2 regions of the Gordonia sp. NPDC003422 genome follow, and region 2 is predicted to be linked to the other one. Evidence: riboswitches for the same ligand, from Rfam matches in the RefSeq annotation. Region 2 holds a riboswitch; the other holds the start of a gene.
What was found. A riboswitch is a leader RNA that binds a small molecule or an ion and turns the genes downstream of it on or off. The one in region 2 is predicted to bind cobalamin.
Positions count from the first base shown of each region.

Region 1: another riboswitch for cobalamin. It lies ahead of cobN (cobaltochelatase subunit CobN); the one in region 2 lies ahead of metE (5-methyltetrahydropteroyltriglutamate--homocysteine S-methyltransferase).

Region 1 is NZ_JBSFQL010000012.1:71,119-75,532, forward strand. It holds gene cobN (cobaltochelatase subunit CobN) at 1-2,162, opposite strand, end outside; cobalamin riboswitch at 2,215-2,373, opposite strand; gene ACWDTF_RS12220 (precorrin-3B synthase) at 2,417-3,598, shown strand; gene ACWDTF_RS12225 (precorrin-8X methylmutase) at 3,641-4,264, shown strand; gene ACWDTF_RS12230 (precorrin-2 C(20)-methyltransferase) at 4,267-4,414, shown strand, end outside.
Region 2 is NZ_JBSFQL010000002.1:123,892-128,305, reverse strand. It holds gene metE (5-methyltetrahydropteroyltriglutamate--homocysteine S-methyltransferase) at 1-2,067, opposite strand, end outside; cobalamin riboswitch at 2,232-2,405, opposite strand; gene ACWDTF_RS02325 (cold-shock protein) at 2,608-2,814, shown strand; gene uraH (hydroxyisourate hydrolase) at 3,161-3,487, opposite strand; gene uraD (2-oxo-4-hydroxy-4-carboxy-5-ureidoimidazoline decarboxylase) at 3,487-4,017, opposite strand; gene ACWDTF_RS02310 (solute carrier family 23 protein) at 4,027-4,414, opposite strand, start outside.

The DNA of each region.
Region 1 (4,414 bases), on a different contig from region 2:
GCGCCGTCCTCGGTGAGGCCGAGGGCCTCGCGCAGTCCCGGCAGTGCGCTGGTGCCGCCCCAGAGTTGGCGCGCACGCAGCATGGCCAGCACGAGATCGACCTCGGCGTCGCCCTGCGGGGGCTCGCCGAGCACGTGCAGGCCGTCACGGATCTGGACGTCCTTGATCTCGCACAGCCATCCGTCGACGTGCAGGAGCATGTCGTCGAAGACCTCTTCGTCGGGCCGTTCACTGAGCCCGAGATCGTGATCCATCTTGGCGGCGGTGAGCAGGGTCCAGATCTGCTGGCGGATCGCGGGCAGCTTCGCCGGGTCGAGGGTGGAGATGTTGGCGTGCTCGTCGAGAAGCTGTTCGAGACGGGCGATGTCGCCATAGGACTCGGCGCGTGCCATCGGTGGGATCAGATGATCGACGAGGACGGCGTGGGCGCGCCGCTTGGCCTGGGTGCCCTCGCCCGGGTCGTTCACGAGGAACGGGTAGACGAGCGGCAGATCGCCCAGCGCCGCATCGGTGCCGCATCCGGCCGACATGCCCAGCGTCTTGCCGGGCAACCACTCAAGGTTGCCGTGCTTGCCGACGTGCACGATCGCGTCGGCCGCAAAACCCGCACCCTCGGACTGCGATGCCAGCCAGCGGTAGCTCGCCAGGTAGTGATGCGACGGCGGCAGGTCGGGGTCGTGGTAGATGGCGACCGGGTTCTCGCCGAAGCCGCGCGGCGGCTGAACCATGATCGCGATGTTCCCGAACGTCAGTGCCGCGATCACGATGTCGCCGTCGGCGTTGTGGGAGCGGTCGACGAAGAGGTCGCCGGGAGCTGGCCCCCAATGCTGCTCCATCCCGGCACGCAGTTCTTCTGGCAGGGTGCGATACCAGTCGTGGTAGTCGGCTGCCGACATACGAATCGGGTTGGCGGACAACGCTTCTTCGGTCAGCCAGTCCGGGTCCTGACCGCCCGCCGCGATGATCGCGTGGATCAGGGCGTCCGAATCGTCTTCGGCGAGACCGGGAATCGACGACTCCCCGCGCTCCGGCCCGATGTCGTACCCGGCGTCGCGCAGGGCGGTCAGCAAACGCAGGAGGCTTCGGGGGGTGTCGAGGCCGACGGCGTTGCCGATGCGGGCGTGCTTGGTCGGGTAGGCCGACAACATGATCGCGATGCGACGCTGCGCGGGCACGATGGACCGCAGGCGGGCGTGCGCAACGGCGATACCTGCCACGCGGGCGCAGCGTTCGAGGTCGGGCTGATACCAGGGCAGCCCGTTCTCGTCGAACTCCTTGAAGGAGAACGGCACCGTGATGATGCGGCCGTCGAACTCGGGAACCGCGACCTGGGTGGCCACGTCTAGGGGCGAGAGGCCGTCGTCGTTGTCTGCCCAGTCCGCGCGCGAACCCGTCAGACACAGCCCCTGCAGGATCGGGATGTCCAGCGCGGCAAGACGTTCGATGTTCCAGGCCTCGTCATCACCGCCGGCCGACGCAGTGGCCGGGGTGGCACCGCCTGCCGCGAGGACCGTCACCACGAGCGCGTCGGCGGTACCGAGCAGATCGATGAGATCGTCGGGCGCGGTACGCAGCGACGCGCAGAAGACGGGCAGGGCGTGTGCTCCGCGTTCCTCGATGGCGCCACACAGCGCATCGATGTAGCGGGTGTTGCCCGCGAGGTGTTGCGCGCGGTAATAGAGCACTGCGATCCGCGGGGCGTTCTCGGGCAGATCGGACCGGGCCGAGCGGTCGAGCACCCCCCACGCGGGCGTCTGCTGCGGCGGCTCGAACCCCAGCCCGGTCAGCAGCACGGTATCGGACAGGAAGTTGTGCAGACCCACCATGTTCTCCACCCCGCCGAAGGCGAGATAGTTGTGGGCTTCGGCGACCACACCCGACGGGACCGTCGACTGCGCCATCAGATCAGGGTCCGGTTGTTGCTCTCCCGAACACACCACGAGGGGTTTGCCGGTCGCGGCCACCGCGGCGAGGCCGTCCTCCCAGGCTCGTGTCCCGCCCAGGATGCGCACGACCAGAAGATCGGCGTCTGCGGCCAGGTCCGGGATGTCGTCGGCGAGGATGCGCGACGGATTCGCGCCGGCGATGTCGACCCCGTCCCGTTCGGCAGCCGCGGCGGCGGTGAGCAGATCGGTGTCCGAGGTCGAGAGCAGCAGGATCATCAGATCTCCTCGCCGGGATGTCGCGCCCGGAGCGTGTCGTAACGGTTGTGTCGTGATGCGGTGACCGGGGGCGCAGGTCTGACTTCGGTGCCGCGGAGTCGCTCTCACGACGCAGGGCTACCCGTCACAGTGGCGCGACCGTGCCGGACTCACACCGGCTTCTGTGCTCTCGGTGCATCGAGACTACCGAACCCGCAATCGCGAGCCGACCGGTGTAGAGCAGGGCATGCTGCGCGCGGTCGTACGCTGGACTGGTGAGCCAGCCTGCCGGACGATCCGCCGCCGACCGCTGCCCCGGGGTGTTCAGCACGCACCCGGCCGCCGACGGTCACCTCGCGCGCATCCGGCTCCCCGGCGGAGAGATCACCGGCCCCCAACTCGAGACCCTGGCCCGCGTCGCAACCGAGTGGGGCGACGGCCATCTCGAGCTCACGGCGCGAGCCAATCTGCAGTTGCGCGGCATCACCGATGTCGAGGCCGTCGCCGCCGCTGTCACCGGCGCAGGGCTGGTCCCGAGTGCGTCGCACGAGAAGATCCGGAACATCGAGGCAAGCCCGCTGTCGGGCCGCATCGGCGGTGTCGTAGACGTACGACCGATGATCCGGCTTCTCGACGAGCGGCTGCGAGCCGACGATCGATTCGCGGCGCTGTCCGGGCGATTCCTCTTCGGTCTGGACGACGGTCGCGGCGACATCACCCGACGCTCACCCGATGTCCACGCGGTGGCTCGCGCGAGCACCGACCATCGATCAGCCCGGCCCGGCCCGCTCGCCGACATAGTCGTCGGCGGTGCGACGCTCGGGTCGGCCACCGGGGCGGAATCGATCGTCGACGCGCTCCTCGTGGTCGCCGACGCGATGCTCGAGGTGGCGCCGACCGCGTGGCGGTTCGCCGACCTAGACGCCGCAGATCAGGCCCGCGTCGTCGAACGCGCTGGTAAAGGCCTAGATCCGGTCGGTGATGGCTACCCTCGGCCGGAAACCGAGACCGAACCGATCGTCGGGTGGTTCGAGCAGGACAACGGGATGGTGCTGCTCGGGTCGGTTGTCGAACTCGGCAGGCTGCCGGCCCGATTGGCCGAATTCCTGGCCGCCATCGGCGCTCCGATCATCTTCACGCCCGATCGCGAGATCCTGGTCTGCGACCTCACCGAGGGCGTCGCGGAGACCGTGGTGCGGGTGCTCGCACCGATGGGGCTGACCTTCGACGCGTCGTCGCCGTGGGCAGCGGTCAGCTGCTGTGCGGGAGCACCCGGCTGCAGCAATGGGCTGGCCCCGGTACGCGAGGATCTGCTCGCCCGTGTGGCGTCCGGGCAGGAGGTCACCGAGCGAGAACACTGGGTCGGGTGTGGCCGCGGGTGCGGTTCCCCGGTCACGCCACACCTGCGCGTCGAGGCCGGTCCGGACGGATATCGCACGACCGAACGCGGGCAGTAGCCGTCGAGCCCGGTGCGGGCGGCTCGATACACTGAGCCCACCATGACCGACTACCTGCGTGACGGCGCCGCGATCTATCGACAGTCATTCGCCACCATCCGCGCCGAATCCGACCTCACCGCATTTGCCCCCGACGTCGCCACGGTGGTGGTTCGGATGATCCACGCCTGCGGACAGACCGACCTGCCGGCTGACGTCGTGGCCACCGACGGGGTGGTCGAGGCGGCGCGGGCCGCGCTGGGTTCCGGCGCACCGATCCTCTGCGACGCCTCGATGGTAGCCGCCGGGGTCACCCGCAAGCGCCTGCCCGCCGACAACGACGTGCTGTGTTACCTGGGCGAACCCGGGCTGCCGGAACTCGCCGAACGAATGGGCACAACGAGAACTGCTGCGGCGCTGCAGTTCTGGCTTACACGCCTGGAAGGATCGGTGGTGGCGATCGGCAACGCGCCGACTGCTCTGTTCGCGCTTCTCGATCTGATCGACGACGGCGCACCTCGGCCCGCGGCCATCGTCGGCGCCCCGGTCGGCTTCGTCGGCGCCGCCGAATCGTGTGCGGCCCTAGCGGAACGGACCGATCTGGAATTCATCACGGTCACCGGTCGCCGGGGTGGGTCGGCGATCACGGCCGCCGCCCTCAACGCCCTCGCGTCGGCCCAGGAGTGAGCGTGACCGGCAAACTGTGGGGCGTCGGACTCGGCCCCGGCGACAGCGAACTCGTGACGGTGAAGGCTGCGCGGGTGATCGGCGCGGCCGATGTCATCGCGTATCACTGTGCGCGACATGGCAACAGCATCGCTCGGACGGTGGCGGAAC
Region 2 (4,414 bases):
GCCGACCTTGTTGAGGTCGTCGAGCACCTCCATGTGCGAGCGGGCCGCCTCGATCGAGGTGACGTCGGCGTCGAGGGCCGCGATCGCCCCGATGACCTCGCCGAACTCCGAGTAGCACAGGTGGGTGTGCACCTGGGTGGTGTCAGCGACACCCGACGTGGACAGTCGGAACGCGGTGACGGCCCAGTCCAGGTAGGCGGGCTTGTCGGCGTCACGCAGCGGCAGCAGCTCGCGCAGCGCGGGCTCGTCGACCTGGATGATGCCGACGCCTGCCTTCTCGAGGTCGACGGTCTCGTCGCGAATCGCGAACGCGATCTGATTCGCCGACTCCGATAGCGGCTGATCGTCGCGGACGAACGACCACGCCAGGATGGTGACCGGCCCGGTGAGCATGCCCTTGACCGGCTTGGCGGTCAGCGACTGCGCGTAGGTGATCCAGTCGACGGTCATCGGCGTCGGACGGCGGACATCGCCGTACAGGATCGGCGGACGCACGCAGCGGGTGCCGTACGACTGCACCCAGCCGTTCTGGGTGGCGAAGAATCCGTCGAGCTGCTCGGCGAAGTACTGCACCATGTCGTTGCGCTCGGGTTCGCCGTGCACCAGCACGTCGAGACCAATCTTCTCCTGCAGTGCAACCACATCGGCCACCTCGGCCTGCATGCGGCGTTCGTACTCCGCCTCATCGATCTCGCCCTTGCGCAGCGCGGCCCGAGCCAGTCGGATGGCCGAGGTCTGCGGGTAGGAGCCGATCGTGGTGGTGGGCAGCGGAGGCAGACCCAGCTGCTCGTACTGCTGCTCCAGCCGGGCGGCGGCCTCACCGCGGGTGATGTCGGCCGACGTCACGGCCTCCAGCCGGGCGCGGACCGCCGGGTCGTGCAGCCGGTCATCGGTCTCACGGGTGGCCAGCGCGCGCCGGCTCTCGTCGAACGCTGCTGCCTCGCTGTCGCGACCGTCGCGCAGGGCGTGAGCCAGCGCCGCGACCTCGCGATACTTCTCCGACGCGAAGGCCAGCCAACCGCGGAGGTTGTCGTCGAGCGTGTCCTCGGCGTCGAGGGTGTAGGGCACGTGCAGCGTGGAGCACGACGTGGAGACCGCAAGGTTGCCGACCGACCCGAGGATGGAACCGAGGGTTCCCAGGGCCTTGTCCAGGTCGGTGCGCCAGATGTTGCGCCCGTTGACGACACCTGCGACGACCAGCTTGTCGGCGAGCTCGGGGACGGCGGCGACGGAGTCGACGCTGCCCTCCACGAGATCGACGGCGATGCCCTCGACACCGGTGCGGGCGAGTTCGCCGAGCGCGCTGCCCGGGTCGCCGAAGTAGGTGGCGACGAGGATCGCCGGCCGGCGCGAGACCCCGGCGAGGCGTTGGTATACAGCACCGGCGAGTTGCGGCAGGCCCTCGACGGCGTCGGTGACCAGCGCGGGCTCGTCGAACTGCACCCATTCGACGCCGGCGTCGAGCAAATGGTCGAGGAGCTCGAAGTAGGCGGGCAGCACGTCGTCGATGCGTGTGATCGGGTGAGCGGCGCCGTCGACCGCCTTGGCCAGCGCAAGGAACGTGACCGGTCCGATGATCACCGGCCGGGCAGCGACGCCCAGGCCGTGGGCCTGCGCGATCTCGGCGAGAACCTTCTCGGGGCGCAACCGGAACGTCGTCGAGTCGGAGATCTCCGGCACCAGGTAGTGGTAGTTGGTGTCGAACCACTTGGTCATCTCCAGCGGAGTGACGTCGGCGTTGCCGCGTGCGGCGGCGAAGTAGCGGTCGAGCGGATCGTCGATGCCGGCCACGCGCGGCGGCAGTGCGTCGAGCATGGCGGCGGTGTCGAGCATCTGGTCGTAGTACGAGAACGAGTTGACCGGGATCGAGTCCAGCCCGGCGTCGGCGAGTTCCTGCCAGGTCTGACGACGAAGATCGGCGGCGACCTTGTCGAGGTCGGTGGCCGAGACGCGTCCGGCCCAGTAGCCCTCGACAGCGCGCTTGAGCTCCCGACGGGGCCCGATCCGGGGTGTACCCAGGACAGTTGTGGTGAACCGGCGAGCCGGTGATTTCCCAGAGGTTGACATGGAAATGCTTCTCCTGCAAACGATGTGGATGGTCCACCGCCGGCAGGGAGGGTCGACAAGCCCCATCGCGCACGGCACTGCCACAGCACGATTCGTCTTCTTCGACCAGCGCCCATTCCACGAGGCGGTGAGCCACCGGACGCGGCGCGTCCGGTACCGCTGGCAGGTCTTCGGACTCGTCGGCGGGCGCGGCAGAAGGTCTCTGCTGCGCGGTCCTACTGGCCGTCGCTTCCCAGACCCGTGGTCCAGTGCTTGTGACGGCGGTCGTTCCGACATACCGCTGCGGGACAGTTCCGGATTCTCACCGGATTCCCTCTCACCCGTCCCGTGTGGGACAGGTTCGACGCCGAACGCGGGAGCAGGGGCTCCATAGTCAACCCGGTCGGCGAACCAGTTGCGTGTGCCAGGTTACCGTCCAGCTCAGTCCTGGCCAAAGGGGAGTGTGGACGCCGATTAAGCGGGGACGCCCATCGTGTGGCAGGATAGATCGGCGCGCCTCAGTTGAGGTGCGTCTGCATAAAGAGAGAAGTACACAGCATCATGGCTCAAGGAACCGTCAAGTGGTTCAACAGCGAAAAGGGCTTCGGCTTCATCGCTCCGGACAACAGCACCGATGGTGACGTTTTCGTTCACTACTCGGCCATCCAGGGCGGCGGATACCGCAGCCTTGACGAGGCAGAGCGCGTCGAGTTCGAGGTGGAGCAGGGTCCCAAGGGTCCCCAGGCGACCTCGGTCACCAAGCTCTGACACCGACTTAACAGCGACGCCGTCCGGATTTTCCGGGCGGCGTCGCTGTTGTTGTGGCGTCTCTATCCCCTACCGCAGGCCAGGTGCGAACCCTCCTCCGCTGCCTGAGCTAGGTGCGACGAGCCCTTGCGAGGAGCCTCGAAGGCCTGGCGACGTCATCTCACCAGGCCCTTCGAGGCTCGTCGACTTCGAGACGCTCCATGCTCGTACCTCGCAATGGGGCTCCTCAGCCCGGCGGCTTGCGCTCCTCGCACCTCAGGGAGCGGAAGTTGGGGCACCTCAAGGTGGAGCGGGAGTGTGGCACCTCAGGGAGCGGAAGTGGGGCACCTCAAGGTCGAGCGGGAGATCAACTACCCCGATACGTCGAGTACGAGTACGGGCTGAGTAGAACCGGCACATGGTAGTGCCGGTCGGGATCGTCTACTTCGAAGCAGATGTCGATCTCCGGATAGAAGCCGTTGATGTCGTTGTCGGCGAACCATTCTCCGGTGTCGAAGACGAGGTGGTAGATCCCCGGCACCAGCGGATCGGTGTTGACCTGACCGATACGTCCGTCGGAATCCGTACTGCCCGAGGCCAACTCGGTACCGCTCGCGTCCTGCAGGGCGACCGCCACCCCGACCGCCGGAGAGCCGGACACCGCGTCGAGGACGTGCGTGGACAACCCGGTCATCAGCCCGCCTTCTCGTCGGCGAATTGTCCGGCCGGTGCCAGCATCCGAATCAGCCTGCTGCGGTTGATCTTCGCGAGCTCCATGCGCAGCACGCGTCGTTCGGTGTCGGCGTCGTTGCGGATGCGTTCCTTGAGGATCGCGAGTAGTTCGTCGGCCGGGCGTCCGTTGGCGAACACCAGGTAGACGTGGCCGAACTTGTCGTCGTAGGCCTTGTTCAGATCCTTCAGCTCGGTCAGCACGGCCGGGTCGGCGCCCGATACCCCGCTTTGTTCACGCTGCGACGACGGGTTGTCGGGCCGGTCCCCGATGCGGGGATGGCCCGACAACGCCTCGTCGAGGTCGGCGTCGGTCAGCTCGGCGAGAATCAGATCCGCGTACTCGAGCAGTGCTTCCTCGTCGGCGAACGGACGTGCCCGGGCAACCCGAAGGGCCCAGATCGACGAGCTGCAGCACTCGTAGAGCGTGCTGATCGCCTGCCGTTCGCTGAGCTCGTTGAAACTCTCGAGCCCACGCCAATCCACCCGTCGCATACCCCTACCCTAAGAGAGTTCGGGCTGGCGGCTGAATCGGGCCGAGGTGATCGGATTGGCGTCGGCGACGAGATCATCGAAGCGGTAGTTGGCGATCTTCGCGATCTCGATGAGCGCAAAGGACTTCTCCGACGTCTCGGAGTTGTCCATGCGTGCCCAGCCGTTGCGCAGCACGCGGTCGTAGCGTTCGGTCTCGCGGGCACAGATCACCAGCGGGAACCCGAAGTGCTCGCGGTAGGCCGACGCGAGGTTCACCACGTTCTCGTGTTCGGTTTCCTCCAGGTGCGAGAGACCCTTGTGGTCGACCGCGATGAGCTCGCCGGTGTCCTCGTCCTCGGCGCCGAGGTCGGGGAAGGCCTGGATGAGCTGCATGTGCTGGTCGTCGCTGCCGGTGAGC